DNA from 4 places in the Ruegeria sp. AU67 genome. Region 4 is predicted to be linked to each of the others. Evidence: riboswitches for the same ligand, from Rfam matches in the RefSeq annotation. Region 4 holds a riboswitch; each other region holds the start of a gene.

Region 1 (7,979 bases), on a different contig from region 4:
GCGCGTTAGAGTATGATGCGATCGGGTTGGGAAATCATGATTTCGGGTTCGGTCAAGATATACTGGACAGCATCCTTTCACAGGCCCCCTGTCCAGTGGTTTGCAGCAATGTTTATCGCCCGGGCGCCAACGAGGTCTGGCAGGATCAGGCAGTTCTAACCCGCCGGGTTGAGGTCGCGGGGCACCAAGCCTCGCTAACCGTCGGCGTCTTCTCGGTCGTTCCGCCGCAGACCCGGAATTGGGAATCTCATCGGCTGGGTGATGACGTCCGGATAGACGACATCCTGACCTGCGCGCGCACTAAAGTGTCTGAGCTTCGATCTCACGGCTGCGACGTGATCATCGCGCTAGCCCATACAGGGTTGAAGTCCGTCGACCCCGCGCCCGATCTTGAAAACGCGATTATCCCTCTTGCCGCGATTGAGGGCATTGACGCCATCATCGCCGGGCACACACATCTTACGCTGCCGGGGAAATCGCACGCTGGGCTGGAACACGTCGATGCCACTGGCGGTATGGTGCATGGCACACCTGTTGTCATGCCGGGATCCGCCGGATCTCATCTTGGCCTGATTGATCTAACGTTGACTGCCACGACAGAAAAGGGCTGGTCGGTCACGGCGCATCGCGTTGAACTGCGCCCGGTATCAGGTGCTGACCCGGCACCCGAGGACCCGTCATTGGTGGCGCTATTTTCGGATGTGCATTCCGCAACACGAAAACAGGCCGAGGAAGCAATTGGGCATACGGATCAGCACCTGCACAGCTATTTCAGCTTTTGCGCCAAGGATCGCGGGCTTGCGATGGTGGCCGCATCACAGGCTTCGACCGTACGCCAGAACCTGAAGGGTACACCCCATGAAGTGATGCCTTTGCTGTCCGCCGTAGCACCTTCGAAGTTCGGTGGTCGCGCCGGGCCTCGTTTTTACTCGGACATTCCTGCGGGCGTGATGCGCATGCGACACGCGGCTGATCTGAACATCTTTCCAAACGAACTTCGTGCGGTCGCGGTGTCAGGAGAGAACGTCAGAGATTGGCTTGAAATGTCTGCGGGCGTTTTCAATCAGGTGAAACCTGGCGCGCAAACTGAATTGGTCAATCCTGATCGAGCCGGACACAATTTCGATGTTCTGTTCGGGCTAAGCTACGTTATCGACCTGAGCGTTCCGCCTCGGTTCGATGCGGATGGACACCTGGCAAATCCGGCATACCAGCGCATCTCAGATCTTCGTTTCGACGGCCACGCGGTGACGGTCGAACAACGCTTTGTTGTTGCACTGAACAATTATCGGGCCAGCGGCGGCGGGCATTTTCCGATCATACGGGGCGCCGAAATCATCAACGTTCCGGCTTTGCCGATCCAACACGCGCTAAAGGATTACCTGACCGGTGCAATGCCCGCTGAATCGCTGGAACAGGGCCCCTGCCCATTCCGTTTTGCGCCCATGCCGGGGTCCTCTGTCCTGTTGAAGACCGGCCAACAGGCACAACGTCACCTCGCAGACATCGCAGAGTTCAGCCCAACGCTGGCTGGAACGGATGCCGAAGGGTTTTTGAGCATTCAACTCTCACTGTGACGGGTTGTCATTTCTACGTGTCTTCCCTATATCGATTTTCGAGAGGTTGGCGCGGGCGAGCGCCTCGCCAACCTGGTCAGGTCCGGAAGGAAGCAGCCACAACGAGCCCCGCTTGGGTCGATGTCCAACCTCTCACTTACTTGAACCGTTAGCCGCAGGAGGGCTTTTATGATTGTAGCAAAAACCCTTTGGGCAGAGCGTTTCTGAGGCCGCCCCTCAAACCTGCCTGAACACATCACCGCTGGATGCGCCACCGCCATCCAGACGGATTGCTGTACCTGAACACAGGCAGAACAATGTCTTTTACACTTTCGGACCTGGGATGGTCCTCTCACTTTGCCGCCCAACATGCGGCCAATCCTACATGCGCTCCCTTTCGCATCACAGCCGTTCACCGTGATCGCCTGATCGGCGCAAACATCAACGGTGAAACACCTCTGCTCACCCTAAACCAGCCGACGGGCGACTTTGCCGTCGGCGACTGGGTATTGGCGGATGATCAAAACCGCGTTCAACAACTGCTGGAACGCCGCAGCCTTTTGAAACGCCGCGCCGCCGGAACTGGGGCCGAGGCCCAGTTGATCGCCGCCAATGTGGATGTGCTGTTCATCGTCAGTTCCTGCAATGCCGACTTCAATCTGGCCCGGCTGGAACGATATTTGGCTTTGGCTCATCAGGCCGGGTGCTATCCGGTCGTCATACTAACCAAGGCCGATACCTGCACCGGTCCTGACAAATACTCCAAAGCGGCCGTGTCGCTGTCTCCGTTTCTGACCGTGCTGGCAATCAATGCTTTGGATGCCATGGACGTTCAGCAAGTACTGTCCTGGTGCCCTGCTGGACAGACCGCTGCATTGGTTGGCTCATCCGGTGTCGGCAAGACAACATTGGTCAACGCCATGACTGGTCTGGATGAGGCAACGTCTGGCATTCGCGAGGGCGACGCGCGCGGGCGGCACACGACAACTGCCCGCGCGTTGCATCCGATGCAGAACGGAGGCTGGCTGGTCGATACACCCGGCATGCGGGCTTTGCGGTTGCTGGATGCACAAGATGGCGTCGATGAGGTCTTTTCCGACATTCTGGAATTGGCCCAAACCTGCCGCTTTTCCGATTGTCAGCATCAGGCCGAGCCGGGATGCGCTGTGCAGGATGCGATTTCCACCGGATCCCTTGACACAGAGCGGCTAGAGCGTTGGCGAAAACTGCGGCGCGAGGATGAGAGGAACTCGGAAACCGTGGCGCAGTCTCGTGCGCGCGACAAGGCCTTTGGTAAGATGGTACGATCGGTGATGCAGGACAAGAAATCCCGAAAAAAGCTGTAAGTACCGGCTCAGGCGATCAACCGGGGCCATATGGCCGCATTTCGGCGCGCAAATGCGCCGATGTGACCGACCTCGGCCAATCCAAAGTCTTTCGGCGACAACTGATGCCGGCGGGCTTTGGGACCGTAAAGATCGGCCAAGCGCCAAACCGCGTTCGGGGGCACCACCTGATCATCGTCCATTGTGAACAGATCGACGGGTGTTTCCGACGCAGCCCAACGGGCGTCTGGAAGGCTTTTGCCGATTTCCGGCACGTAGCTCAGCGCAGCGGTGCACCATTTGCGCCACTGCCAGTAGACACGTGCCGGAAGGTCCGAGCCGAACCCAAGTGCCTTGCCCGGCAGGTATCCCAATGCCTTAACCAGCAATGGCGGGTGGGCATACCAGAACATTGTCGCCAGTGCGCGATACGGCCAGGGGTGGTCGGATACCGTCACCAAACCTGAACAGACACAGATCATCCGGTCGATTTGTTCGATATCCGGCTGAATTGGCCCCAGCATTCCACCCACCGAATGGCCAATGCTCCACTGCTGGGCGGCGGGAAATCTGCGCCGCATTTCGGCGCGAGCAGCGGGCATGTCGATCAACGCCCAGTCAGCCATCGTGGCCTGCGAATCGCGCAGGCGCCCGCGTAGAGAGTGGCCAAAATCGCGATAGTCATAGGTCAGACAGGCCATACCCTGTTCTTCCACCAACCACCGCGCAAAATGCTGGTAATAGTCGCGCGGTACGCCTGTGGCTGCATGGACTACAACCGCCACATCAGGTGCCGAGGCAGGCATATACAGCCGTGCCGACAGTTCGGCCTCTCCGGCAGAAAACGTGAAATCTTCGGTCAAAACGACCGGAGTGTTGTCCAACATGGTGCCCTCGCAAGCATCTGAACTATTCGGTTCACATATGGCATATCGGCGCTTTTGCGCGACTAGAGTCAACAGATTTTCAAAGTGACCAAGCGTCCACTTGAACGATGGGAAACAGCCCGCTTGACTCAAGCCACCTACAACCGCTAGCGATGAGGTGATGGTTCTCGTCCTTATTTTGGGGCGGGATGAAAAGGGAACTCGGTGCGGTCCAGCCCGGCAAAGCCGGAACAGACCAAGGCCGCGACTGCCCCCGCAACTGTAAGCGGTAAGCAATGCCGAAATACCACTGGCCGAAAGGCTGGGAAGGTCGGCAAAGCAATGACCCGCAAGTCAGGAGACCTGCCATCAAAGTAAAAACCGAAATTCGGGCGGGGTGTCCGGGCAGGCCTTCAGTACGCTGAGTTCCCTGTTCCACGTCCCCCGCTCTCCGCGCGGAGGGCGCATTATGATCTGGAAGACAACGACCCACGAGTTCACCGCCACCCTGTGCCAGAAAACGGGGAAAACCTGCCCCGCATTGGCACAAATGGCTCGGGCCTTGGCCGAGGCGATGGCAACAGCACAACCAATGACGACCAGCGAATTTGAGGTGGACGGCTCCAGCGAACTGACCCATTGCGATGAGGGGTGCACCGCAAGGTTTCGCGCCAGCCCGGCCCGGATCAGGGTCTATTGCGGGGCAAACACAGGCGACTCAGCCGACACGTTGGACGAATACGCCGATATGATGTTCGGCCCTGACTTTTCCACTCTGCCTGCTGGTGTTTTGGCGGCCTTGCCTTGCGCCATGCTTCAGGCATCGGCCCTTGCACCGCGTCCATCGCATCAGGTTGTTCAACAAGCCACGGCCTGATCCTAGTTCACTGATCGCTCTGGGCCGGTTTCATGGCCCAAGCCATCTGCTCATCCGTTTCCACCGCGCATGGTCGGGCCAAGCGCAGCCGGTTTAGCGCGTGGTTTGGATCTTCGCCGCTTTCCACCATGAGCCTCAGCGCGACCATCCCCGACCGCCCACAACCGCCCCGGCAATGCACCAGCACGCGTCCACCGTCGGACAGCACCTGCCGGGCGGCTGCGCTGGCTTGGGGCCAAAGAGTTTCGATTGGCAGGGGCGGCGTGCCAAAATCCTCGACCGGAAGATGCATCCAGGTAGCGGGTCTGCTTTGAACGTCTCGACCAAAACCGCCTGCACCGACCTGCCGCATCTCGGCCTCGGTGGTCATTGAAATCACCAGATCGGGGTTCCAGTCCTGTATCACCCTCAGATCGTCCACATACCCACCGCCGCCGCCAGGCAAGGGGGACAGCGCCAAGGTGCCTGAGCCAACAGGCAGCGCGTAGATTGCAAATTTTGCCAAAGCTTAAGCTCCTACTGCCACCAGCCCACCAAATTTTGACAGCCGGTTTATCCCGCTTACAGACGCGGTCCAAACCGAAATTCCACAAAGCCTGCTGTGGACGCGGGCGGCCCGGGTCTCTACGCTGCATTTCTGACACGAATCTGACAGAGCAGACATGACCGAAACGCCCAGCCCCGCCTATCAGGTTCTTGCCCGCAAGTACCGCCCTGAAACCTTTGCAGATCTGGTTGGACAGGACGCAATGGTGCGCACGCTGAAAAACGCGTTCGAAGCGGATCGGATCGCGCAGGCCTTTATCATGACCGGTATTCGCGGCACCGGCAAAACCACCACTGCCCGGATTATCGCCAAAGGTATGAACTGCATCGGTCCCGATGGTGAAGGCAAACCAACGACCGAACCTTGTGGCCAGTGCGAGCATTGCATCGCCATCATGGAAGGACGCCATGTCGACGTGATGGAGATGGACGCCGCCAGCCGAACCGGCGTGAACGACATCCGCGAGATCATCGACAGTGTCCGCTACCGCGCCGCCAGCGCGCGCTACAAGATCTATATCATCGACGAAGTTCACATGCTGTCGACCAGCGCCTTCAATGCACTGCTCAAAACACTCGAGGAACCGCCCGAGCATGTGAAGTTCATCTTTGCGACGACCGAAATTCGCAAGGTGCCGGTGACTGTGCTGTCCCGCTGCCAGCGGTTCGACCTGCGCCGAATCGAACCCGAAGACATGATCGGTTTGCTCAACAAAATCGCCGCAGCTGAAAACGCACAGATCGCAGAAGACGCGCTTGCTTTGATCACACGCGCGGCCGAAGGCTCTGCGCGCGATGCGACCTCGCTGTTGGATCAAGCGATCTCACATGGTGCAGGGGAAACAAGCGCCGATCAGGTTCGGGCAATGTTGGGCCTTGCAGATCGCGGGCGCGTTCTGGATCTGATGGACATGATTTTGCGTGGCGATGCGGCTGGGGCATTGACTGAGTTGAGCGGCCAGTATGCCGAAGGGGCCGATCCGCTGGCCGTGCTGCGCGATCTGGCCGAGATCACCCATTGGGTTTCCGTGGTCAAAATCACGCCCGATGCCGCCGATGACCCCACCGTCTCACCGGATGAACGTGCACGCGGTCAACAGATGGCCGAGGCGCTGCCGATGCGGGTGTTGACGCGGATGTGGCAGATGTTGCTGAAAGCGCTGGAGGAGGTCTCTGCAGCACCCAACGCGATGATGGCCGCCGAAATGGCAATCATTCGTCTGACCCATGTGGCCGATTTGCCTAGCCCCGAAGAACTTATCAAACGACTACAGGATGCGCCTCCCCCCCCACCAAGCGGGGGACCTGGCGGTGGTGCGGCTGTGCCAACTCATGCACCTGCACAGGCGACGTCCTCTACGCATCTCTCGGCGCAACGCGGGCCTGCGGGGGCGCCCACCGCAGCGCTTGCCCAGGACGTCCAGACCGCGCTGGCACACTATCCAACCTTCGAATACGTGGTCGAACTGATCCGCACCAACCGGGACGTAAAACTGTTGGTTGAGGTCGAAAACGGCGTGCGTCTCGTCTCGTATTCCCCGGGACGGATCGAGTTCACGCCCACAGACAAAGCGCCGACCGATCTGGCGCAAAGGCTTGGTTCGGCCTTGCAACGCTGGACCGGAAACCGATGGGCCGTGTCAATCGTGGCCGACGGGGACGCAGCAACAATCGCCGAGGTTCGAGACGCGGCTGATCTGGCGTTGAAAGCGCAGGCCGAACAACACCCACTGGTTCAAGCTGTTCTGATGCAGTTTCCAAAAGCGCGCATCAAGCGGATCGAAACCCCGGAAGAGCGCGCCGCCAAGGTCGAAACCGAAGCCTTGCCTGAGGTTGAAGACGAATGGGATCCGTTCGAGGAGGATTGATCCGAGCGGCCAAAGCGGAAACACTCCCGCGCTGCCGGGCCCAACGGGAGGAAAGGTCTTTCCAAAGACCTTGACGACGGGCGGGAGAAGCTCTCCCCTTGTACCCTACCGGCAGCATCCGTATTTAGGCGACAAACCGATTTGCAGGAGAAAAGCAATGCTCAAAGGACTCGGCGGTCTGGGCGATATGGCCAAGATGATGAAATCCGCACAGGATTTGCAGACCAAGATGACGGACATGCAGGAAGAGCTGAACAACCTGATGGTTGTAGGCGAATCCGGTGCAGGGCTGGTGAAGGCCACCGCCACAGCAAAAGGCGAGCTGAAGGGTCTGGACATCGATCCGTCGATTTTCAATGGCGACGATAAGGAAGTTGTCGAAGATCTGATTCTGGCCGCTATCAAGGACGCGCAGACCAAAGCGGCCGAACGCTCTCAGGCAGAGATGGCGAGGCTGACCGAAAGCATGGGTCTGCCCGCAGACATCAAGCTGCCGTTCTGATAGACACTCCTGACGACCCAAAGGCCGGGCACAACTGCCCGGCCCTTTTGCAGGAGCGCACGCCGTGATTTCGAACAGCGATATCGACAATCTGATCGATCTGATGGCCAAACTGCCGGGCCTCGGCCCCCGTTCGGCTCGCCGCGCGGTGCTGCACCTGATCCGAAAACGCACTCTGCTGCTGACGCCCCTGTCGGACGTAATGCAGCAGGTGGCCGCCACCGCCCGGGAATGCTTGAATTGCGGCAACGTGGGCACCACTGATATCTGCGACATCTGCGATAGCGAGAATCGCGCGACCGGAGAGTTGTGCGTGGTCGAAGACGTCGCCGACCTCTGGGCGATGGAACGCGCTGCAGTTTTCAAGGGTCGCTATCACGTTCTGGGCGGCACGCTGTCTGCTTTGGACGGCGTCGGCCCGGACGAACTGCGCATTCCC
Region 2 (7,979 bases), on a different contig from region 4:
CCGTCTCCGAACTGGCTTTCCTTGATGTCACAGACGAAACGATCGATCCGGGTGATCGCCTCGGCGATGCAGGTGGCCTGATCGAGACCGAGGTCGTTCTCCAGCCCGATGGCTTGCGCTTCGTCCCGAATATCTTCTTGCAGGCGGTCGCGGCGCTTGGGGTCCAGACCATCTGCGTTCGAGAACTCATCCAGCAGCGATTCCAGCCGAACCATCCGATCCGGGGTACCGCTTTCTTTCATTGGCGGTGGGATATGGCCGAGCGTGACCGCCCCGATCCGGCGCTTGGCCTGCGCGGCCTCGCCAGGGTCGTTGACGATGAAGGGGTAGATGACAGGTAGATCGCCAATCAGTACCTCGGGCCAGCATTCGTTGGACAGTGCCACAGATTTGCCTGGCAGCCATTCCAGCGTACCGTGCGCGCCGATATGGATCAGTGCATCCGTACCAAGACCTTTGCGCAGCCAAAGGTAGAAGGCCACGTAGCTGTGGCGCGGGGTACGCGACAGGTCATGATAATCGTCATCACGCAACTCGGGCGTGCCGCGTTCAGGTTGCAACGCGACCAGCGCCTTGCCGCGGCGCAGGGCGGTGAAGTGGAACGCGCCATCTGCAAAGGCCGGATCATCCTCGGGCTTGCCCCAGACGATTTCGAGGTCTGCGCGCAGTTGTTCCGGCAATTCTGCCAGCGCAGTCAGATATTCGCCAAGCGACCACGTAATCCGCGCGTCCAACAACGTATCAGAAATCGGCTGGGCAGGAGCGGTGTCATACCCTTCGCCCTGCAGGTCGGCCAGCATCGCCTCGGCCGAGGCCAAAGCATCGAGGCCCACCGCATGGGCCATCTGCCAGTCTTTGCCGGGATAGGTGGACAGCACCAAGGCGGGGACCTGATCCCCTTTGGGCTTGTCGTTCAGGTTCAACCAGCCGGTGACCCTGTCGATGATAGCCTCGATCCGTTCCGGTTCAGCCCGGTGGGCAAAACGGGAATACTCCAGATGCGGGTCACGCTTGCCCGGTTCCTTGAAAGAGGCGATGCCTGCCGAGATCCGACCGTCCACTTCGGGCAGGACGACATGCATCGCTAGATCAGCGGGCGAAAGACCGCGTTCCTCCTCGGCCCAAGCCTGGCGGCGTGAGGTGGCCAGAGCAACCTGAAACACCGGCACATTGGCGGCGTCCAGTGGAGAGGTGCCGGATGCGCCCTTGCCCGAGAAAGAGGTGGCATTAATGATCGCCGCCGGGTTCAGCGCCACGACATTTTCGCGCAGCCAATCGGCGGCAAGCGGGGCTTTCAGCGAAGGCGCGAACAAGCCAACCGCTTCGAAGCCTCGCTCTCGCAACCGGCGGATCAGCGCTGCGACCGGGGCGGTGTCCGCCGACGTCAGATATGCTCGGTAGAAGGTTACGAAGATGCGCTTTGCGTCGCCCAAAAACGCCCTATCTATTGGGATCACACCACGATCCGGGCACCATGCGCCGCATTCCGGCAGGGCCTTTGCCCCCATCACCGGCCCGGCATAAAGCCCCGCCGCAAGCGCCAATTGCGCCAAGGCCGCTTGCGCGGCGACTTCGCCGCCGATGTCACACAGATGTGCAAGCCGCCGCAAAGTCGAAACGGGTAGGGTGGAGTAGTCATCCAGACGCGTGTCCTCGCGCCCGTCGGCGGGTAGGACGGCCAGCGCGACGCCCTTGGCCTGTGCGAGCGCCAGAACTTGCTGCAAGCCGTAGGACCAGTAAGGGACACCGCCGATCAGGCGGATCAGGATGCCCTTAGCCCCCTCAAGCGTTTGCTCGACATAGGTGTCGACGGACAGCGGGTGCTTCAACGCGGTCAGGTTGGCGAGCCGCATCGTCGGCATGCGACCTTCGGACCCGCCACCGCGATGCCATCCTGCCGCGAAAGCGCCAAGGTCGCTGTCCGAAAAGGATAGCACCACCAGATCCGCCGGGCTCTGACCCAGATCGGTCGGGGTTTCGGTCTCTTCTAACCCGTGGCTTTCGCGGAAGACGACGTGCATGGCTTACTCGGCGGCCTCGGTCACACCCACGAGGATATCGCGGATTGCGGCCTCATTGATGTCGTCATGCTCGGCAATGACCACCAGACGCGAGCGGCGCTCTTCGCCGGGCTCCCACGGCCGGTCATACTGGTGACGTACGCGGGCACCAACGGCCTGCACCAGCAGACGCATAGGTTTGCCCTGAACGGCGGCATAGCCTTTGACGCGCAGAATGTTCAGATCATTGGCCAGACGTTCGATATTGGCGACCAGTTCCGCCGGGTCGGTTTGTTCGGGCAACTCGACGATGATGCTTTCGAAATCGTCGTGTTCGTGGTCGTGGTGGCCGTCGTGATGCGACGGGCGCGCGTCCATGTCATCCTCGGCGGCGGCTTCGAGGCCCAATACGACGCGGACGTCCACGGCGCCTTCGGCGACTTCCACTACGGGCAGGGGGCGGGGAGCTTCGTCGGCGATGATCCCTTTGGCCTTCACCACGCCTTCGGGGCCAGCCAGATCGGGCTTGGTCAGCAGGATGATATCCGCGCAGGAGATCTGATCCTCGAACACCTCAGACAGGGGCGTTTCGTGGTCGATCGAGTCGTCAGCCAGGCGCTGGGCGTCCACGGCTTCGACATTTGGTGCGAAACGCCCAGCGGCGACGGCCTCGGCGTCCGCCAGAGCGATCACACCATCAACGGTGATTTTCGAGCGGATATCGGGCCAATCAAACGCCTTGAGCAGCGGTTTGGGCAGGGCGAGACCGGACGTTTCGATCAGGATGTGATCGGGGCGCGGCTCCAGCGCCATCAGCGCCTCAATGGTCGGGATGAAATCATCGGCTACGGTGCAGCAGATGCAGCCATTCGCCAGTTCCATGATGTTTTCCGCCGGGCAATCCGGAATGGCGCAGGATTTCAGAATATCGCCATCCACACCCACATCACCAAATTCGTTGACGATAACGGCCAGGCGCTTGCCCTGCGGATTCTGCATCAGGTGCTTTACCAGGGTGGTTTTGCCCGAGCCCAGAAAGCCGGTGATCACAGTGACGGGGAGTTTTTCAAGGTTGCTCATTTCAGGGCTCCAATCGGGGGAATGCGGGCCGCACAGTTTTTGCGGAAATGTTCGGGGCGTTCGCGCCATTTCACCAGACCGTCTTCAGCGGCCAGATACTTGGTGACGCCTTCAACGATGGTCTCGACATGGTCAGTCTCGTCGAGGTTTTCATAAACGAAGGTCCATCGGGACGGGCCGCCACGCAAAACGATCGAGCATCCCTGATCACAGTTCGACAGACATTCCACCGGTTTCAGGTCGACGCCGTCCGGCAAGCCAGCCTGTTCAAGTGCTTTATGCAGCAAAGTGCCAGGTCGCTGGGCGTCATCTTCGATAGGTAGCCCACGGCGGCATGTCGTGCAGACCAGCAACTCGACTGGTGCGGTCTCGGTCACGTCTCTCATCCCCCTCATCCTTTATACGGGGGACGGGGTTTCATGCGGGCCACGCGTCTGCACATGGACCCGACACCGGAACACCCCGCCCGGTTTCAACTTCGGGTGCTGGCAGGTCTCCCGGCTTGCGGATGTCAGAGGCGAGCCTCTGTTGGATGTCCCGCCTTCCCGGCCTATTAGGCCAGTGGCTTTGGGCACCCTCTCCGGTCACGGTCGCGGGGGCGGCTGTGCTTGGCGGAATAACCGCTGGCACATTCCCTTTTCATCCATCCGGGGATGGACACCAACGCATGCGACATGCGGCACGGGCAGGGGCTTGTCAAGCACGACTGGGGTTTGAAAACCCGCTACGTCAGAAAAGCGACTTGCCGAAGTCAGTCAGCGGCATCCGATGCGATCCGATCACGCAGCGAGGCGCAATTCAGCCCGGCCGTCGCAGATGATTCAGCACTTCTCAGTTTGGCAATCAAGTAGTGCGGTTGTGTAAATGGAATCGCTGGACCCGCAATCGCAACATGCATCTGATACTGAACTTTAGGCGTCCGAAATTGCGAAAGCAGCGCAGAAAGCTAAGTGCTTGGAAATAAATGGAGGCGAGTACCGGAATCGAACCGGTGTACACGGATTTGCAATCCGCTGCGTCACCACTCCGCCAACTCGCCTTTTCAAGTAAAATCAAATACTTGCCGTGGTGTGACCGGCGTTTTAGCAGCTTTCGACAGGAGCGTCCAGAGGGGGGAGCGCAATTTTCAGGGCCGGGTGCCAACTTAGTCTTTGGTTGCGACGTTGTATCTTGTGAAGATTGGAAAGTTTCCGTGTCTGGACCGTTGCCGGTTTTTCAAGGATGTGGCAGAACTCAATCACCCAAGGGAGCAAGATGAGCGATCCAATGACAGATTTCGCAGCCCGCCGCCGGACGATGGTCGATACGCAGATACGTCCTTCTGATGTCACGAAGTTTCCCATCATAGACGCGATGCTGACCGTCAAGCGCGAGAATTTCGTGCCGGACGCGCAGCGCGAAGCGGCATATGTCGAGGGATTGATCGAACTGGGTGATGGGCGCTGCATGTTGGAGCCGCGGACCTTGGCTAAGATGCTGGACATATTAAATATCTCCAACGACGAGTCGGTTTTGGATATTGCTCCAACCTTGGGGTATTCGACCGCTGTTGCCGCGCGCATGGCACAGCTGGTTATTGCCGTAGAGGAAGATGAAAATCTGGCGGCCGAATCTCAGACTATCCTGATGGAGGCGGAGGCAGACAATGCGATTGTCCATGTCGGCCCGCTTGAACAAGGTGCCCCCGAACATGGGCCCTATGACGTGATAATGGTCCAGGGTGGTGTGGAACAGGTTCCGGATGCGTTGATCGCGCAACTTAAGGACCATGGGCGAATTGCGTGCCTTTTTGTCCAAGGTGCACTGGGGATCGTTCGTATCGGCCATAAATCTGGGGGTCGGGTGACCTGGCGGGACGCGTTTAATGCCAATGCACCGATTTTGCAGGCATTTTCCACGGACCGTGTATTTTCGCTATAGTTTGATAGCTGATTTTTCTGCCGCCTTGATTAGTTTAACGCAAACGCGCAAACTATCGGCAGAGCAGAGTAATTTCGATTTGAGAGGATTTCGTTATGGGTTCTATGGCGGGAGGGAAGCTGGTCAAAGCGCTGGCGCTGACTGCGGGGGTCGCACTTAGCTTTGTACCAGGACGGGCCGTTTGGGCCGACAACATAACTGACGCATTCATTGGCGCCTACAATACCAGCGGGTTGCTTGAACAGAACCGCGCATTGTTGCGCGCGGCCGACGAAGACGTGGCAATCGCATTGTCGGCGCTTCGTCCGATCATCAATTGGACGGTTGCGATCAGCAGCGACTACACACGTCGCAACATCAACAATGTGGTGACAAGAACCGACCCGAACAACTTCTTTACGGGGCTGACCCTCAGCCAACTGCTCTACGATGGTGGGGCTGCCGTTCTGGGCAAACAGTCAGCGCAAGAAACGGTGCTGTCGACCAGGCAGACCCTTGTTGATATCGAACAGCAGGTTCTGTTCCGCGGTGCCAATGCGTATCTCGAAGTGCTTCTGCAGGAAGAAACCGTACAGATTCGCTTGAACAACGTCGATGTATCGGCTGAAGAACTGCGCGCATCGCAGGACCGGTTCGATGTAGGCGAAGTTACACGCACGGACGTTGCACTGTCACAAGCCCAGCTTGCAAGCTCGCAGGCTGATCTGGCCGTTGCGCGCGGTAATCTCGATACAGCGCAAGCGGAATATGTAAATGCCGTTGGCAAATCGCCCGGACGCACAGCGGGTCAACCGAGCCTGCCAAACCTGCCTAATTCGGAACCGCAGGCCGTTAGCCTGGCGCAGCGTAACCACCCGGCTATTCTTTCGGCACAGCACCAGGTGCGTGCCTTCGATCTGATCGTTGCGCAACAACGCGCCAATCTGGGTCCGAACGTCAGCCTGAACGCCGACGCCGGTATCACCGAGACCTATGACAACGATGATAGTATCGAAGACGGGACGGTGTCGCTGAACTTCAGTCAGCCAATTTACGCTGGTGGGCGTTTGGCCGCAAGCGTACGCCGCGCCATGGCAACACGGGATGCATCGCGTGCCAACCTCTTGAATGTGCAAAAAGATATCACTCAGGGTGTGACAGAAGCCTACGCTCGTTTCCAAGCCGCATCAGCAAGTTTGCGGGCGTCGAGCGAACGGGTTCGCGCATCAAACGTGGCGTTTGACGGTATCCGCGAAGAGGCCACTCTGGGTGCACGGACCACGCTGGACGTTTTGAACGCTCAGCAGGATCTGCTGGATGCGCAGCTGGCCGAGGTCGCGTCGCGGATCGAGCGTTCGCGCGCTGCTTACCAGCTGTTGCAGGCACAGGGTCTGTTGACTGCTGAACGTCTGGGACTGGCGGTGCAAATTTATGATCCGACGCTGTATTACAACCTGGTCAAGAAAGCGCCGGCTCAGGTCAGCAGACAAAGCAAGGACCTGGATCGCGTTCTCAAAGCGTTGCGTCGCGACTAAGGGCCAATACTATCTGTTGTGACGCCCGGCTTGTTTGGCTACACTCAATCCTGAGGATAGAGCGGTAGAGAACAATGACGGAAAAAGTCGTGAACGGCAGAGTAGAGGACGTGCTGTCCTCGATCAAACGGCTGGTCGGTGAAAGAGGTGAACAAACCTCGGAGCCGACGCCTTCAATCGCCCGCAAGCCCGGGCGATTAGTGCTGACCGATGCATTGCGGGTCGGCGGAACATCCAGCATTCAGGACGGCCCGGAGAATGAAGCCGAGGCCAACGAAGGTTACACGGTCGACGCGTCGGTCAAGCCGATGCTTTTGCGCGCGTGTGACATCATAGATCGTGAAGATCCCGCCAACAAAGAACAGGCCGCGCCAGAACCGCCCAAAAACCCGACCAACAGCTTGAGCGCAAAGATCGAAGCCCTAGAGGCGGCGATTGCACGCACTGAGGACCAGTGGGAGCCGGACGGCGACAGCGAAGACGAGTATTCCGGCACTCCTGCGAAAGCCCTTGAGTTCAGCGTGCGCAAAGAATTTTCGGATACCGAGGAAAATAACGCCGAACCCACTCAGGCAAAGTCTAAAAAAGCCGTGGCGACGACCAGGGCAACTTTCGTTCGCGACCCCGAGGTGATCGCCGCAACACCTGTTGACCCTGTCGAAACAGCAGCGGAAGATTCAGCGATAGCTGGCATAAGCGAAGACGCATTGCGCAAAATGATCGCCGAGGTTGTCCGTGAAGAATTGCAGGGTGTTTTGGGCGAACGTATCACCCGCAACGTCCGTAAGATGGTTCGGCGCGAAATCTATAAGGCCCTGGCCGAGCAGGACCTCGAGTAACACTCAGACGCTTTTGGGCGTTTCTGCAAGCGCCAGCAGGCGGTCCAGATCCATATTCTGTTCAAGGTGGTCGGCCAGCGCGTTCAACGTATCTTCGACCCCGTCTTCATAGGCCAGGTCCGAGGTCACGCCCAATTGCGACAGGTAAGACGCGCGGAATGTGTCCGAGCTGAAGATACCGTGCAGGTAACTACCGCGGATACGACCAGAGGCGTTTGCTGCACCTTCTGGCCGCCCCTCGACCTCTAGCCAAGCGCGGGCGCAATCAGGGCCTTCGGTACGGCCCATGTGGATTTCGTAGCCCGACACCGGTTCTCCTCCGTTAAGGGCGCGGGCTGAAGTGAGCGTTACCTGTTTCTTCCCTGCCATCACGGTCTCAACATCCAGCAGGCCTAACGCTTCAACAGTCCCCGGTTGTCCGTCGACGCCATCCGGATCAGCGATTGTCTTGCCCAGCATTTGATAGCCGCCGCACAGGCCCAGAACATGGCCGCCCCGGCGGACATGGGCATATAGGTCGATATCCCAGCCCTGAGCCCGGAAATAAGCCAGATCGCCGATGGTGGATTTGCTGCCGGGCAGCAGTACCAAATCGGCATCACCGGGCAGGGGGCGTCCTGCTGGCA
Region 3 (7,979 bases), on a different contig from region 4:
GTCGATCTGGTCAGGATCATGGATGTCTTCACCTTTGATCAGGCGGCGATAGTTCACCTGAATGATGCGCACGGTCATCAGCGCAAAGGCGAGAGGTAGAACCATGTAGACATACTTCATCTCGATACCCAGGGTCTGGGATTTCCAGAACTTGTTCATCTTGTTGAAGACAAAGTCCGTGGCCAGATACAGGAAGTAGACGTTGAAAAAGAGCCAGAAGAGATCAGCAAAAGCCTCGATATACTTGATGTAGCGTTCGGGCAGGAACTTGAACTGGAAGGTCACCCGGTTATGCGCACCTTTCAATGCCGCATAGCTGGCGCCAAAGTAGACAAACCAGACGAACATGTAGACTGACAGTTCTTCGATCCAGCTATACGAAAAGCCAAAGACTTCCCGCGCGATGATCTGTACAAACAGCAGACAGACGAAGCCGGATAACAGGATCCGGCAGATGATACTTTCGATATTGTCCAGAAATTTCCAGAACATTGCGGAATTCCCTCCTCCCTGAGATGAAAAGAGCGCCGAAGCGCTCTTTTCCTTTTCGCTCTTTGGCGATTATTGCTGGACGGGCTCGCGGCCGATGGCCTCGAGGACCGTGTTCAGTTTCTCGACGCCGCCGATGGACTCATAGAACTGAGGCCATACTGCACCGGTTGCCAGTTCGATGAACTCGGCCTCATCGTTCTCAGGATCGATGATTGCCATGCCTTTTTCGGTCAGCTCTTCTTTGATCGCAGCTTCAGAGTCGCGCAGGAACTGAGCGGAAATCTGAGTTGCTTCCTGACCGGCTTCCAGGATGATCTTCTGGTCTTCTTCGCTCAGACCCTGGAAAACAGATTCCGAAACGATCAGCGGTTCGATCGAGAAGATGTAACGCAGGTTGGTCACGTGGTTCTGGACCTCGTAGAACTTCATTGCGTTGATCGTCAGGTAAGGGTTGTCCTGACCGTCGACAACTTTGGTTTGCAGACCGGTGAAGGTCTCGGACCATGCCATCGGAGTCGGGCTGATACCCCAGGACTTGTAGGTTTCGATCATGATTTCGTTCTTGGGAACGCGGATGATCAGGTCCTGCAGGTCAGCAACCGAGCTGACAGGTTTTTTCGAGTTGGTCAGACGGCGGAAACCTGTGTAGGTCCAGCCGATGATGCGCACACCTGCGTCACGAATGGTGTTTTCCACCAGTTCCTGACCGATCGGGCCTTGGGTCAGCTTTTCAGCATCTTCCAGCGACAGGATCACATAAGGCAGAGTGAATACACCAACCGAAGGCGAGAACGGCGTGATGTTGTTGATCGCCAGCAGCGACATGTCCAGCGTGCCGATTGCGGCCTCGTTGACGGTGTCCTGCTCGGAACCCAGCTGACCGTTCAGGAACAGTGTAGCTGTGTGTGCGCCACCCGATTTTTCTTCGAGTGCCTTAACGAAAGCCAAGCCAAGGGCTTCTTGTGCGCTGCCTGCACTATCGCCAACAGCAATCTTGAAGTTTTTCGCGTCGGCTGCGCCCGCAACCATCAGGGCTGCGACCGAAACGGCAGCAGTCATGGTGCCAAGCTTTTTGATGAATGACATAGATGTCCTCCCAGTTTTATCATGTTTCGAGGTGCGCGCTGACCTGGGGAGAGATGGCCAGTCCGATTCTACCTCGGCTTTTTCAGAGTAGCTCGTGAAATGTGTTTCTATGTTGCCATTCTTTGCGCGATAGGTTTCATATATATCGAACCTTACGAATTGGGTAGAAAATGGTTGCCTCACGCATCGGCGACAGCGACATCCGATTGCTGCGCGTTTTCAAGACGGTTGTGGAAAGTGGTGGTCTGTCTGCGGCCGAAGTTGAGCTGAATATCGGCAAATCCACCATTTCGAAGCATGTTACTGATTTGGAACTGCGATTGGGCTTAAAACTGTGCACGCGCGGTCCTGCGGGTTTCGCCCTGACAGAAGACGGCGCAAAAGTGCTGCAAGCAGCAGATCACCTGCTTGTGTCCGTGTCGCAATTTCGGAACGAGGTCAGCGAGATCAAGGAACAGTTGGGGGGAACGATCCGCATTTCGCTATTTGATCAATGTGCGTCAAACCCGGATTCCCGGCTTGCCCGCGCCATTCATCGGTTCAACGAAGCCGCCCCCTCGGTCCAGATCGAACTGTCCCTTGAGCCGCCAAACGTGATCGAGACCATGGTCATCAGTGGCCAGCTCGACATCGGAATTATTGCGCTGCATCGCCCTTCGACAAGTCTTAACTATGCTCCGTTATATGGCGAGAACATGTTCCTGTATTGCGGCCGGGAACACCCCCTTTTCGAAATACCAGACCAGGAACTCAGGACCAGTGACCTGCTCAGGTACAACTATGTTGGGCTCAGCGTGAACTCTCCGAACCTGATCGTCGGTCAGCAACTGGGTTTCAAACGGTCAGCAAAAGTTCAAAGCGAGCAGGCGCTGGCCATACTAATCCTGTCAGGGCGATACATAGGTTATTTGCCTGATCATCTTGCGCAGGATTTTGTGGACCAGGAAAAGATGCGGATGGTGTTGCCGGGCGAAACGCAATATCGAACCCGGTTTGCAGCAGTGACCAGAAAGCAACCTGAACCAACACGGGTGACAAACTTGTTTCTGGAAGTTTTGCAGAGCGAACATTCGAAACCCTGACAACTGCCGAGCTGGCACAACACGAGCCAACTGTGGTGAAAACGCGCTTCGACACATCCTGTAAAAGCCAGACGCGAAATCAGGTTCGCCTTTTTGGCGTTGCCAAAAGCTTGTGACTTTCCGCCACATCACTAGCTCTCGCCTTCATCTCACTTACATGCGCCTCACCAAAATGAGGCGGACAAATGATAGACGACGATCCCCAACCCGTAGGGTATTATAATGCGCACGATATATGGACCCTGGACCCAACGCCCGCGGACCAGTTGGTCTATGATGCCTTTGCCTCGGGCGTCGTCGATCTTCTGCAAGTGTTGGATGACAACAAGACCATGATGTCACGGGACGTTTACGCAAGACTGTTCGCCTCGCTGTTGGATCTTTCCCGAACTTTGGGAGAATACGAAGATGGATGGAAGCCGGACTAGGTGGCGATTACCAAGAACCCGCTGTTCCAATGCACGGTACAGGGTGGCGGTTCAGGCGCCGCCCCGTACCTAAAGACTAGTTAGCTTGCGGTTGCGTTCCCAAGCGCGTTCAACAGAGTGTTCAGATTGTGCTGGAACATCGCGAGATAGCTGGTGGCCGGACTACCCCGTTCCGACAAGGCGTCTGAGAACAGCCGCCCACCAATCACGATGCCGGTTTCATCCGAGATTTGCTGAATCAAAGTAGGGCTTGTGATGTTTTCAACAAACAGCGCGGCAGCGCCATCAGCCTTCAGTTGGTCAATCAGAACAGCAAGATCCTTGGCTGATGGCTCCGCCTCGGTGTCGATGCCAACCGGCGCAAGGAAAGTCAGGCCGTAGGCGTCTGCCAGATAACCAAATGCGTCATGTGCAGTCACAACCGTGCGGCGATTGGCAGGCAGGCCTGCCAGCTTTGTCTTGGTTTCTGCATCCAGCGCCTCAAGCTGCGCAATATAGGCCGCAGCATTGGCAGCGATTTCTTCGGCGTGCTCGGGCATCGCCTCTGTCATCACGTCGGCAACATTGGTCACGTAAATCATGCCATTCGACAGCGAATTCCAGGCGTGGGGGTCGATTTTGCCCTCGACTGTGACAGGCGTGATACCGTCGGTGGCAACGTGCACGGTTGCGTCAGTGCCCGATTCAGCGATCAGGGTATCGGACCATGTCTCAAAGCCCAGACCGTTGACAAAGATGATATCCGCCTGGGCAACGGCCTTCGCGTCTGCAACCGAAGGCTGATACACATGCGCATCCGCGTCCGGGCCCACGATTGTCGTAACCGTGGCCAGATCGCCGACGACCTCTTCGACCATGTCGCCGAGGATCGAAAAGCTGGCGACGATCTTGACGTTGCCTTCTGCCGCAACGGTCGGCAATGCAGCCAAAGCAAACGACACAGAGGCGATGCCGGTGTAGAGTGACTTTACAAGAGTCATTGTGCTCTCTCTTCTTGTTGAATTTGGGCAATGGGAATGTCTTTGGAAACAGACGGTTTGCGCATCCGTCTGCCAAAACCAAGGGGACCGAAAATGGCCGAGAACAGAAAGAACCCACCGGCAACCAAAACGATCGCCGGGCCGGACGGCGTGTCCGGGAACAGGTAGGACAGGGTCAGGCCGATCCAGCAACTGGACAAGGCAAACAGAAAACCCAGGACCAGTTGCCCGGTGATCGTACTGGCCCAATAGCGCGCTGCGGTCGCAGGCAGGATCATCAAGCCAACGGCCATCAACGTGCCCAGCGTTTTGAATGCAGCCAGCAGGTTCAGAACCAGCAGCAGCATAAAACCCTGATCAACCAGCCACGGTCGGCGGGTCTGAGTTTCGAAGAAAACCGGATCGCAGGTGCTGACAATCAGCGGACGAAGCAGAACGGCGAATGCCAACAATGTGACTGTCGCCACCCCTCCGACAAGGATCATCGACGCGTCGTCGATCCCAAGGATTGATCCAAACAGGAAGCTTTTTAGTGGAACTGCGGACCCTGCTGCAGACAGGATAAAGATACCCACCGCCAATGCGATCAGATACAGCGAGGCAAGGCTGGCATCGCTGCGCAGGATTGTCCGGCGTGCAAGAAAGGCGGTCAAAATGGCGACGCCAACACCCGCGATAAGCCCTCCGACCAGCAGTGACATGACTGACAAGCCCGCCGTGACAAAGCCGATGACGATGCCTGGCGTAATCGCGTGGGCCATGGCCTCACCAGCCAGCGATAGGCGACGCAGAACAAGAAATGCCCCCACCGGCGCGACCGAAGCCGACAAAACCGTGGTTGCCACAAAAGCGCGACGCATGAAGGCAAAGCTCCACATTTCGACGATCAGGTCATACATTGGCGTGCTCCGCTGTTGAATGGGTGCCACGGAACATCCAGGACGCCTGACTTTCCGAGAGGTATCCTTGTGCAACCAGCCGGTCTGGTGTCAGAACGTCATTCACCGGTCCGTGGGTCGCCTCTTGCCCGCCCAAAAGCAGCGCGTGGCTGCAATAATCCAGCACCGAGGAAAGATCGTGCACCACCAAAACCACCGCGCGCCCCTCATCGCGCCATCGGCGGATAATCGACAACAGATGTGCTTCGGTACTTTGGTCGACTGCGGCAAACGGTTCATCCAGCAGGATCAGCGGCGCGTCCTGCATGATAACCCGCGCGAACAGCGCACGCTGCAGTTGCCCACCTGATAGCATATGCAGAGGCCGGTCAGCGATATCCAGTACCCCGGCCTCATCCAGCGCGGCGGCCATCCGGTCGCGCGCGGCGGCGTCCAGCCCGGTACGATAACCAAACCCGCGCCATGCCCCCATAGCGGCAAGATCCCTCACACGGATGGGAAATCGGCGGTCGAACTCGGTCATCTGCGCCAGGTACCCGATGTCACCAGGACGGCCCTGCGGCCAAGTCAAACTGCCCGAGAGCGGATCCATCAAGCCCAGCAGCATCTTTACAAAAGTGCTCTTCCCCGACCCGTTTGCACCAAGAACGGCAAGTGTCGTTCCGGCCGCGATATCCATGGAGAGGCGGTGAAACAATGTCAGGTCGCGGTAGCCCAACGTCAGATCGCGGATTTGCAAAACGGCCGACATCAAATCACCGCGTAAATCGCGAGCCACAAGAGCGCCGACAGCGCCAGAGCCCCCGCGACCAGCACCGGAACGCTGAATTCTGTCAGACACTTACCTCTTTGGGTGTCAGCTTTTTGCAATGACAACGGCAACGCCTCCTGTGTTTGGACAGGGGCAAAGCGAGCGCAAGGTCGTGCACGGTACGGACCGCTTGAAACATTGTCATCTCCCTCTGGGACACCCCGCCCAGGTTCATAAATTTCGGATGGCAGGTCTCCTGACTTGCGGGTCTAAGCTATCCCGATCCTTCCCAGGCTATTGCCCAGTGGACGATCTCGGGTCGCTCGCCGCCTACAGTTGCGGGGGCAGTCACGGAATTGGCCTTTTTACAGAACCGCACCGTATTCCCTTTTATCCCTGACCGCAGAATACAGTCGGGAACCATCGCGAGGACAAAATACGAATTGATTTGATTCGACAAGAGCGCAAACCCGTGCGGGATGGCTATTCGTTCCAGTCACCGGTCGACCATGGAAGCCGCGCGGTAGACATGAGTCAACGGTGGATACTACACGAGACCGCTACTTACAGCTTCAGACGCGCGCCAACGGTCTTTTTGACTGTTTTTATTCTGCTTGGATTTTTTTGTTTGCGAGGGATGATTTGGGTCTTTGGCGTTGCAGGTTACTCGCCTGGCGGGGTGCAGATGTTAAGCGATTGATCTATTTTATCAATTGTTGTCTGAACGGGGTGTTATGGATTACCTGACGCTGGTTGCGGGAGGGCGCAACCGCCGTTGTCGAACGCAGTTAAAATGCATGATTAAAGCGTATTCCTTCTGAAAGCAGACGTTCCTATCAAAACACTTGTATGACCGCATTGAGCCCAAAGAAGACTGCCTTTCCGCAGCCGTTCTCGGTCTTGGCTCAATATGGTATGTTTGCCGTAGTCAGACGGAGATTGACCCTATGGATCGTGTTTTTGGACGCAGTGTTGACCATCATTTGACATCACCGCTTGAGCTGCGAGGAACGGAAAAGCCGTTTGACCATTGGGTCGACAACAAAGTGATCGACCACATTGACGAACTGGCCGAACGCTTCGTTGCGGCTTCGTCATTGGCGATCTTGTCTTCGACGCGTAAGGACGGCGTATTGGACATCACGCCCCGTGGCGACCCCGCTGGTTTCGTGAATGTCATAGACAAGAAACTCATCGCAATACCAGATCGCCCAGGGAACAATCGGTTGGATACCTTCGAGAATATATCCGAAAATCCAAACGTTGGCGTACTGTTCATTATACCAGGACACCGAGACACTCTGCGCGTCAGTGGAAAAGGAGCGGTGGTCAAGGACGCCAATTTGGGGCGACAACTTTCGGTCAACGGGCGGCCCTCGGATCTAATTCTACTCGTCCACGTGGAAAGGGTACTATGTCATTGCCCAAAGGCGTTCATCCGTGGAAAAGTCTGGCAATCGCAGGATTGGCCGGACACCTCTGATGTGCCCTCTCTCGCAGATATGATGAAGGTACACGGCGCTATGCCCGAGAGCGTCAAAGAGATTGCAAACGGCTGCGCAGAAGATGCAAAGCAAAATCTATACTAGAATTTGCGTTTCAATTCTCGAACGGCTACAAACGGCGCGCTCAACAAGGTCGGTTTCGTCCGCCTAGCCGACGTTGGCCGATTGCGCAGCGAACGGTGGGTTTAAGCCCCTAGCTGCTCTTAATGATCGTCGCCTTGTCCCAACTCTGCGCAGACTGGGCGTAGATAGATCTTTCCGGCTCGTAAATACTCGGATCGTCAAGTGAGGCTGCGTGGACGTAGACACGGTCGCCCATACGGCTGCTGTTTCTCGTAAGTTGTGATCCGCAATTCGGACAAAACCCGCTGAAAGTTGACTGTCCTGATCCTCCGGACATTTCATAGTTCTTTAAGTCAGCACTTATCCAGAAATCATCAATCGCGAGAGGGGTCATATCCGCGTGGCCCGACCCTGTTAACTGTTGGCAGTCACGGCAGTGGCAACGAAACATCGGAGCCTTGAGGCGCGTTCCCTCATACCGAACCAAACCGCACTTGCACCCTCCGGTCACACGTTCCGACATTTTCTATCCTCCATTTCTGAAAGTTAAGGGAGAATTGCCTCAATGTCAGCTTCGTCCCGCAAGGCGGACGTTGGCGCTTTGCAACGTTGGGTCTGCTATCCGTCCAAAAGCCGACATCTGACCAAATCAATCAGCTGACCGCGTTGAGTCCAGGGGTTATGATTCAGCCG
Region 4 (7,979 bases):
CGAAGCTGATAGGATCCATCTTGCCCGAGTTCGGATTTTCCGCTTCTTGCTGCAGCGCGTTGGTGTCGCGCAGGCCATAGCCGATATCGGTGGCGGTTTTGGTGATGTTGACGTGCTTCTTGACGAAGTCTTCGTTTACCGCGCCGTTTTGAATGATGTAGTTGGCGATGTAGTTCAGGATCGCCAGATCGGTTTGCGGTTCAAAAACGATGCCGTTGTCCGCCAGTTCGAACGAGCGATGCTCAAACGTCGACAGTACATGCACTTCGCAATCCGGTTTGGTCAGACGTGTATCGGTGAGGCGCGACCACAGGATCGGATGCATCTCGGCCATGTTCGAACCCCACAGAACGAACGTGTCCGCGTGCTCGAAATCGTCATAGCAGCCCATCGGCTCATCAATGCCGAAGGAGCGCATAAAGCCCACAACGGCTGATGCCATACAGTGCCTTGCGTTGGGGTCAATATTGTTGGACCGGAACCCGGCTTTCATCAGTTTGGATGCCGCATAGCCTTCCCAAACCGTCCATTGCCCGGAACCAAACATACCGACACTGGTCGGGCCTTTCTTGGCCAGCGCCTCTTTCCATTTTGCGGCCATGACATCGAACGCTTCGTCCCAGCTTACCGGCTCGAATTCACCGTTTTTGTCGTATTCGCCATTGGTCTTGCGTAGCAAAGGTGTAGTCAGTCGATCCTTGCCGTACATAATCTTGGACAGGAAATAACCCTTGATACAGTTCAGCCCCCGGTTCACCGGCGCGTCGGGGTCGCCTTGCGTCGCAACGACACGACCTTCTTTGGTGCCAACCAGAACAGAGCAGCCTGTACCACAAAACCGGCAAGCCGCCTTGTCCCACCGGATGTCTGGCGCTCCGGCCTGGGCATTGGCTTGACCGGCCGCCAGCGGAATACCAGCGGCTGACGCCGTTGCTGCGGCCGCAGAGGCCTTGAGAAAAGTCCGACGGGATTCAGAATGTGTCATTGCGTGGGCCTCCGGCTGGTGGTTGGGCTTGGGGCATCGGGCTGCGGATGGGCGTCCGCGAGATCCTCGAAATGGTGATAAGTCAGGGTCAAAGAGATGACGCCTGGGATCTGGTGCAGATCCATGATGGTTTCGGATGCAAGACGGGTTGGAGTGTCTTCGACGACGACAACAAATCGGCCATCTTTCGTTTCAGCGTGAATTTCGACACCCGGCGTGCCCTTCATCACGCGCGCTGCTGCGCTCGTGTGATCAGGTGCGACATGGGCGAGACAACCGCAGATGTTCATTGAGTAGCTTCCATTTGTGGTTGAGGTTGGCGTTCCAGCGCAATGGCATCGGCGGGACATAAACTTGGGCAAATCCCGCAGCCGTTGCATGTATCAAGGTCAAGCACCGGCTCTGCGCGGCCGCCGGTCATCAGTTTGAAACGGATCGCGCTTTGTTCGCAATTGTCCTGACAGATGCGGCAACTGATGCCGTTCATAGATAGGCAGGTGTCCGCTGTAAGCGCGGCGCGCCATGGCCAATCTGGCAAACGGTCAATCGATATCGCTTCGGTTGGACAAATCCGGGCGCAGTCACCGCAGAAGGTGCAGGGATTGTCAGTGGGCTGGAAGCGGGGATATCCATCTGTCCCGATGACGATCGCATCTTCGGGGCAAGTATCTGCGCAATCACCACATTTACTGCATGTTTCAACAAAGCACAGCTCAACCGAGCCCGGAGGTCTGGCGATATTGCCGTCCTCTGGTCTGATCTTTGCGCTTAGAAACGCGCGTCGGCTGGTCAGTTGTTGCATTGCATGCGACCTGGCTACACTCGATTCCTGTAATCGAGTGTATCGCATACCGTGATCTGTGGGGGCCTTTTTTGATTTAGGTCATTTGGCCTGTTAAATATTAGTCATTTAGGAAACTTTAATTTTTTTGCCGAAGCGACCCTTTGAGATCATCTGCGAGGGCGCGCAGTTCGGATTAGTAGAAGAAAAACAAAAACCGATCCCAGCGATGTCGTGACAATCCCAACAGGCAGCTCTTGCGGGGCAAGCAACAGACGGCTCAGGATATCCGAGCCTGTAAGCAAAGCTGCTCCGACAATGGCGGCGGTAGGCACAAGCTGGCTGTGCAAAGGCCCTGCGATACCGCGTGCGATGTGGGGAACCATCAAGCCGACAAAACCGATCACACCCGCGACGGACACAAATACAGCGGTTGCAAGAGCTGCGACGAAGAACATTCGGAACCGCAATCCCTGAACGGGCACACCCAGGGTGGCGGCCGTCAAATCACCAGTCAGCAGTGCATCAAGCCAGCGGCTACGGTACATTGCATAGGCGAGGATCAATGCTAAACCTGCGCAGACCAGCGGGAATGTCTCCCACCGGGCAAGACCCAAACCCCCAAGCATCCAGAAAATAACCGAATGGGCCGCACGGCTGTCGCCCGCGAAAATCAGATAATTGGTAATAGCTGAAAACAAAAACGAAACCGCGAGCCCCGCGAGGATCAGTTTTTCGGGTGCGCTTGTGCGCAGCCCATGAACCAAAGCCAGCACAATGCCTGATGCGACAAGCCCTCCGAAAAACGCGGCCAGTGGCAGGGTCCAAAAGCCCAGCACATCTCCGGTTACTGTAATGACAAAGACAGCTCCCGCCGCAGCGCCAGAGGACAGGCCGAACAGAAACGGGTCCGCCAGATCGTTGCGTGTGGTGGTTTGCAGGACAACGCCGACGATGCCCAGCCCGGCACCAATCACGGCGGCAAACAGCGCGCGTGGTAAGCGCAGGTCAAACACGATGCGGTGGAGCGGAGACATTTCCCCTTCCACTATTCCCGTGCCCAACAAGACACCGGCCAGTGCGTCAGAGGCCGGAATGGATGTGGTCCCGTAGACCGTCGAGGTTAGCAAAAGGGCGGCCAATACAGCCGCCCCCAGCAAGAGTGTAAGGCCAAGTCGGCCCATATCAGTTCAGGCCCGGGTGCATGGCTTTGGCCATTTTCGAAATTGCTTCGATATTTGCCGGTCCGGGTGTCAGTTCCTCGTAGCGCAGACCAATCCAGCGTTCGTTCTTGACCGCGTCCGTCTGAGACATCACGGGATGGTCCTGGAGGAACTTGAAGGTATCTGCGGCGCCATTTCCAGTTTGATAATCAAGTAAAACCAGGAATTCCGGGTTCGAAGCGGCAACAGCCTCCCACGAGGAACGTCCCCAGCTGGTGTCCATATCATGGGTGACGTTCTCGCCGCCAGCGGCAGCAATCATCGCGTCGGGAATGGCAAACTTACCAGCCGTAAACGGGGCATCGGCGGGGCCGTCCAGCAGGAAAACGCGGGGTTTCGGCAGATCGGCTGTCTGTATTTCAATCGCAGACAGTTCCTCTTTCCAGCCGGAAACCAGCTCTTCTGCCTCGTCTTCAACGTGCATTACTTTGCCCAAGCGAAGGACGTCGGTGAACAGCAAGTCCATGCTGGCTTCGGGGCGATCCTTATCCAGGTGTACGCAGCTTTCCGTCAGGATCATCGTTTTGATGCCAAATGGCGCAAGCGTGTCGGGGGTCACGTCACCGCCCGGCTTCATCCCATAGTACCAGCCCGCAAAGAAAAGGTCGGGTTCGACAGCGACCAGATTTTCAACTGTCGGGTACTTAGGCGCAAGTTCCGGGATGTCGCCGCGCAGTGTGTCAAACTCGGGGCTGGTTTTGTACCAGCCAGTGATGCCCGTCAGGCCAACGACCTTGTCCTGCAAACCCAGCGCAAAGGCCATGTCGGTCATGTTCATGTCGTGTACGACCAGCCGCTCGGGTTGAGTTTCAAACACCAGCGGCTCGCCGCAATTGTCAACGGTTATCTCGCGCGCTGTTGCGGCACTTGCAATGCCAGTGATCAGTGCAGCGCACCAGAGAGTTTTGTTCATGTTATTTTTCCTAGTTTGAGGTAGTGGTTCTTCGGATATCCAGTGCCGGGATCATGCGGCCTTCGTGCTGAAAGCTAAGAAAATCGACACCAAACGTTTCACGGACCCTTTCGGGTGTCAGCACTTCGTGCACGGGGCCGAAACCGGTCAGACGCGTGGATTTCATCAACGCGACATGGGTCGCGAATTCCGGGATCATGACCAGATCATGGACGATCATGACCACCGTAATGCCCAGCTCGGCTACCAGCGACAGCATGCGTCCCTTGGCGTCCGGGTCCAGATGGTTCGTCGGCTCATCCAGGAACAAAAGCGACGGGTTTTGCGCCAGCGCCCTTGCGATATGAGCGCGCTGGCGTTCCCCGCCGGATAACACGGCCATCCGCTTGTCGGCGAGGGCGACGAGTCCGGTCAGCTTCAGGATGCGGTCCAATTCCAAGGCGTGCTCAGCCGCAGATCGATCGGCGCGGATGGGGATTTGCCCAAGGGCCACGTAATCGCGCAGAAACAAACGCCCGTCCGGCGATTCCTGCTGACTGACCACGGCGATCATTCGGGCGCGGTCCATCGCCGAAAGCTGCCGAAGGCTGCGCCCCTTTACCAAAACGTCCCCCAGCACAATCTCTTCACCGCCGCACAAAAGATTCAGCAGCGTTGTCTTACCCGCACCGTTTGGGCCGGCAATTGCCAGAGTGGCCCCTTCATTCAGTTCGAAATTGATGTTTTGCAGCAGTACGTCGCCGTTCAGGGCGTAATACTCCAGCCCGCGCGCCTCAAGGAAAGCTCCGCAGGTCATGCGCTTGTCTCCACTTTTAGCCGCGGCAGGCGCGCCAGAGTCTTTTCAAGAAGGGCAGGCGGGCGCTGCGTTGCGTTGGTCCACCCATCCGCGATGCGATAGTATTGATGTGCAAATTCGGCCAAAGCATCCACGTCCTCAGCCGATTGGATGTCACCGAAAAGGTACCGCGCTTTGTCGAATGCCTGAAACCCGACGGTTGTGGGACGACCGCAACCGGCCATACAGGAAACGCTTTGGATGTCAAAACTGGATGGAAGCTTGCTTGCAAGCGCAGCGCGCAATGAATCCGCCCGGTCAGAACCCTCGCAGGTCTCGCAAATCAGAAGGAAATGATCAGGACTGATCGACATGGCCCACTCCGCCTGTTGCCAAGCGCGGGCAGAAGGTGCCAATCATGTCATCACGTCTTAGACGTGTCATAAAGCCTCCTTCCAGGACGCCCCGCCCCGGGTTGGTTGAACATCGGATGGTAGGTCTCCTGACTTGCGGGTCGTGGCTTGGCCATCCTTCCCGACCCATTTGGGGTCAGTGGGTATTTGGCGTCGCTCACCGCTTACAGTTGCGGGGGCAGTCACGGACTTGGCGCTTGTTGGCAACCTCACCGTATTCCCTTTTCATCCCTTGGCGAACCATAGGGAACCATCGTGGGTGATGCTTGCCCGAGTTCCGATTTTGGGTCAAGCGATAATACTCAGCGCCCCACGCACAGAGGTCATTTGTCATTTGCCAATGATCTGACTACGCTGCGTTGCAGAAATGTAGCAACAAAGGCGGATATGTTCTGGTTCCGGGGGGGCGCACATCCAATGTTTGAAACAACGAACACGCATTCAAAAACAAAGCCGGTCGAGATGAAAACTCAAGAAAACAGAACCTATTCTCAACTGAAGGTAGGCGACAAGGCGCAGGTCACCCGATTGTGCACCGTGGACGACTTGTACGCGTTTGCCTCGGCTTCGGGTGACCACAACCCGCTGAATCTGGCGGCCTATGACGGAGATGGAGATGGGCGCCCCGAGGCTGTCGCGCCCGCCTTGTGGCCCGCGGGTCTGGTGGCTGCAGTCATCGGAAACATCTTACCAGGGGCCGGTACGCAAACACGTCGGGCGGACCTGAGTTTTCATGCTCCGGTTATGGCGGGCGAAGAACTGACCGCCTTTGTGGCTGTTACCGAAAAGCGTGAAGACGGCGACCTGACCTGTTCCGCCGAAGTGCGCCGGGTCGGGGATAACGCATTGATCCTCAGCGGTACCGTACAAGTCACGCCACCGTCGCGGCATTTGACCTTCGACTCGGTCGAGGTGCCGGGACTGATCGTTCAGCGTCACCGGCATTTCGACGCTTTGTTGGAAAAGGCACGTCCTCTGGACCCGATGCCCACAGCGATCGTCGCACCGGAAGAGGCGAATTCGCTGGGCGGGGCATTGCTTGCGTTGGAAAACAGCATCATTACTCCGATTTTGGTGGGCGACCCAGACAAAATCACCTCCGCTGCCACCCAGCTTGGGGCCGATTTGTCCGGAGTTGAAATCATTGAAGCGCGAGACCACGAAGTGGCCGCCCAACGCGCGGTCGGGCTGGTCGTTGAAGGTAAGGCCCGGATGTTGATGAAAGGTCACTTGCACACAGATGTCCTTCTACGCGCCGTTCTGCGCCGCGAAAACGGCCTGAGGACCGGGCGACGCTTGTCGCATGTGTTCGTCATGGACGTGCCGGGCATGTCCCGGCCTATCATGGTTACTGATGCGGCGGTGAATATCGCACCGGATCTCGAAACCAAGGCCGACATTGTTCAGAATGCCATCCATCTTGCGCATTCTATTGGCATCGAGATGCCCAAGGTTGGCGTCTTATCAGCGGTTGAGACCATCAACCCGCATTTACCGTCGTCTGTCGATGCCGCGCTGTTGTCGAAAATGGCCGAGCGTGGACAGATCACCGGCGGGCTGGTCGATGGCCCCTTGGCTATGGACAACGCGGTTGATCTGAACGCGGCGCGGACAAAAGGCATCACCTCACCAGTCGCAGGGGTCGCAGATATTCTGGTTGTTCCGAATATCGAAGCCGGCAACATGGTAGCCAAACAGCTTACATATATCTCTCATGCCGAGGCTGCCGGCGTTGTGATAGGTGCTGCGGCACCGATTATCCTGACATCTCGGGCAGATGATGATGCTTCGCGGCTGGCGTCTTGTGCTGTCGCGGCGCTGCATGCAATTGCGAATGAAGGCAAAATCCATGGCTGAACATGTTCTGGCGCTGAATGCCGGGTCGTCCTCCTTGAAATTCGCGTTGTACGAACTGGTCGAGGATCGCCGCCCCAGTATGCGCTGGCGCGGTCAAATCGAGAGGTTGGGGGATGCCCCACGTCTATTGGCCCAATCGGCGGGGGGGCGATCTGTCGACCGCCAGCTGTCTGGGGCTAAAACTCATGACGAGGCCATCAATGCGTTTCTTGAACTTACCCGCGAATACCTGCCGGACATTCACGTCCGGGCCGTGGGCCACCGCGTCGTTCACGGCGGACCAGTCTATTCGGAACCTGTCGTGGTGGACGAGCACGTCTTTGATACGCTAAACGGTTTCATTCCCTTCGCGCCTTTGCACCAACCCTACAGCCTTACGGGTATCAAGGCGGCCGCGGTAGCCTTTCCGGGTACCACCCAGATTGCGTGCTTCGATACCGCGTTTCACAGGACACACCCTTGGGTGAATGATACCTTCGCATTGCCTCAAAGATTCTACGAAAAGGGCGTTCGCAGATACGGGTTTCACGGGCTGAGCTATGACTACGTCTCGCAAAAGTTGAAAGAAATTGCGCCGGGTTTGTACGACGGCCGCGTCGTCATTGCGCATTTGGGAAATGGCGCGTCGATGTGTGCGGTGTCGGGCGGTCGGGCCGTGGCCTCGACCATGGGGTTTTCGGCGCTCGACGGTCTGCCCATGGGCACCCGCAGCGGGCAATTGGACCCGGGGGTCGTGCTTTACATGATGCAGCAAGAGGGAATGAAGGCAGACGAAATCGCCGAGCTTCTCTATCGAAAGTCCGGCTTGCTTGGCCTGTCCGGCATGTCTTCGGACATGCGCACCCTGTTGGCTGCTGACACTCCGGACGCGCGCAAGGCGATTGAGTATTATGTCTTCCGCATCCGCCGTGAACTGGGCGCCTTGTCTGCCGCGCTGGAAGGCATTGACGCTTTGGTCTTTACCGGAGGCATCGGCGAAAATGCCGCCCGTATCCGTCAGATGGTCTGCGAAGGGATGCGCTGGATCGGCAT

Evidence for each region. Region 4 has a riboswitch for cobalamin ahead of DK510_RS04640 (DUF1636 family protein). Riboswitches for the same ligand answer to the same signal wherever they lie in the genome.
Region 1: linked by a shared signal. The riboswitch ahead of DK510_RS02170 (hypothetical protein) and the one ahead of DK510_RS04640 (DUF1636 family protein) in region 4 are both predicted to bind cobalamin.
Region 2: linked by a shared signal. The riboswitch ahead of DK510_RS22035 (DUF1636 domain-containing protein) and the one ahead of DK510_RS04640 (DUF1636 family protein) in region 4 are both predicted to bind cobalamin.
Region 3: linked by a shared signal. The riboswitch ahead of DK510_RS02975 (metal ABC transporter ATP-binding protein) and the one ahead of DK510_RS04640 (DUF1636 family protein) in region 4 are both predicted to bind cobalamin.

What each region holds. Positions count from the first base shown of each region.
Region 1 covers NZ_OMPH01000006.1:143,140-151,118, reverse strand. The annotation lists gene DK510_RS02190 (bifunctional 2',3'-cyclic-nucleotide 2'-phosphodiesterase/3'-nucleotidase) at 1-1,577, shown strand, start outside; RNA gene ffs (signal recognition particle sRNA small type) at 1,617-1,715, shown strand; gene rsgA (ribosome small subunit-dependent GTPase A) at 1,874-2,902, shown strand; gene DK510_RS02175 (serine aminopeptidase domain-containing protein) at 2,911-3,768, opposite strand; cobalamin riboswitch at 3,913-4,133, shown strand; gene DK510_RS02170 (hypothetical protein) at 4,217-4,624, shown strand; gene DK510_RS02165 (dual specificity protein phosphatase family protein) at 4,632-5,129, opposite strand; gene DK510_RS02160 (DNA polymerase III subunit gamma/tau) at 5,287-7,038, shown strand; gene DK510_RS02155 (YbaB/EbfC family nucleoid-associated protein) at 7,196-7,540, shown strand; gene recR (recombination mediator RecR) at 7,605-7,979, shown strand, end outside.
Region 2 covers NZ_OMPH01000041.1:80,504-88,482, reverse strand. The annotation lists gene cobN (cobaltochelatase subunit CobN) at 1-2,021, opposite strand, end outside; gene cobW (cobalamin biosynthesis protein CobW) at 2,025-3,080, opposite strand; gene DK510_RS22035 (DUF1636 domain-containing protein) at 3,077-3,466, opposite strand; cobalamin riboswitch at 3,550-3,760, opposite strand; tRNA gene DK510_RS22030 (tRNA-Cys) at 4,046-4,119, opposite strand; gene DK510_RS22025 (protein-L-isoaspartate O-methyltransferase) at 4,347-5,000, shown strand; gene DK510_RS22020 (TolC family outer membrane protein) at 5,096-6,514, shown strand; gene DK510_RS22015 (hypothetical protein) at 6,589-7,353, shown strand; gene DK510_RS22010 (cobyric acid synthase) at 7,357-7,979, opposite strand, start outside.
Region 3 covers NZ_OMPH01000010.1:10,603-18,581, reverse strand. The annotation lists gene DK510_RS03005 (TRAP transporter small permease) at 1-492, opposite strand, end outside; gene DK510_RS03000 (TRAP transporter substrate-binding protein) at 562-1,578, opposite strand; gene DK510_RS02995 (LysR family transcriptional regulator) at 1,749-2,660, shown strand; gene DK510_RS02990 (hypothetical protein) at 2,846-3,088, shown strand; gene DK510_RS02985 (metal ABC transporter solute-binding protein, Zn/Mn family) at 3,169-4,068, opposite strand; gene DK510_RS02980 (metal ABC transporter permease) at 4,065-4,967, opposite strand; gene DK510_RS02975 (metal ABC transporter ATP-binding protein) at 4,960-5,808, opposite strand; cobalamin riboswitch at 5,947-6,158, opposite strand; gene DK510_RS02970 (MSMEG_1061 family FMN-dependent PPOX-type flavoprotein) at 6,666-7,307, shown strand; gene DK510_RS23575 (GFA family protein) at 7,417-7,737, opposite strand.
Region 4 covers NZ_OMPH01000011.1:349,361-357,339, reverse strand. The annotation lists gene napA (nitrate reductase catalytic subunit NapA) at 1-985, opposite strand, end outside; gene DK510_RS04665 (chaperone NapD) at 982-1,275, opposite strand; gene DK510_RS04660 (ferredoxin-type protein NapF) at 1,272-1,787, opposite strand; gene DK510_RS04655 (iron ABC transporter permease) at 1,937-2,950, opposite strand; gene DK510_RS04650 (ABC transporter substrate-binding protein) at 2,952-3,902, opposite strand; gene DK510_RS04645 (ABC transporter ATP-binding protein) at 3,913-4,698, opposite strand; gene DK510_RS04640 (DUF1636 family protein) at 4,695-5,051, opposite strand; cobalamin riboswitch at 5,152-5,360, opposite strand; gene DK510_RS04635 (bifunctional enoyl-CoA hydratase/phosphate acetyltransferase) at 5,508-6,947, shown strand; gene DK510_RS04630 (acetate/propionate family kinase) at 6,940-7,979, shown strand, end outside.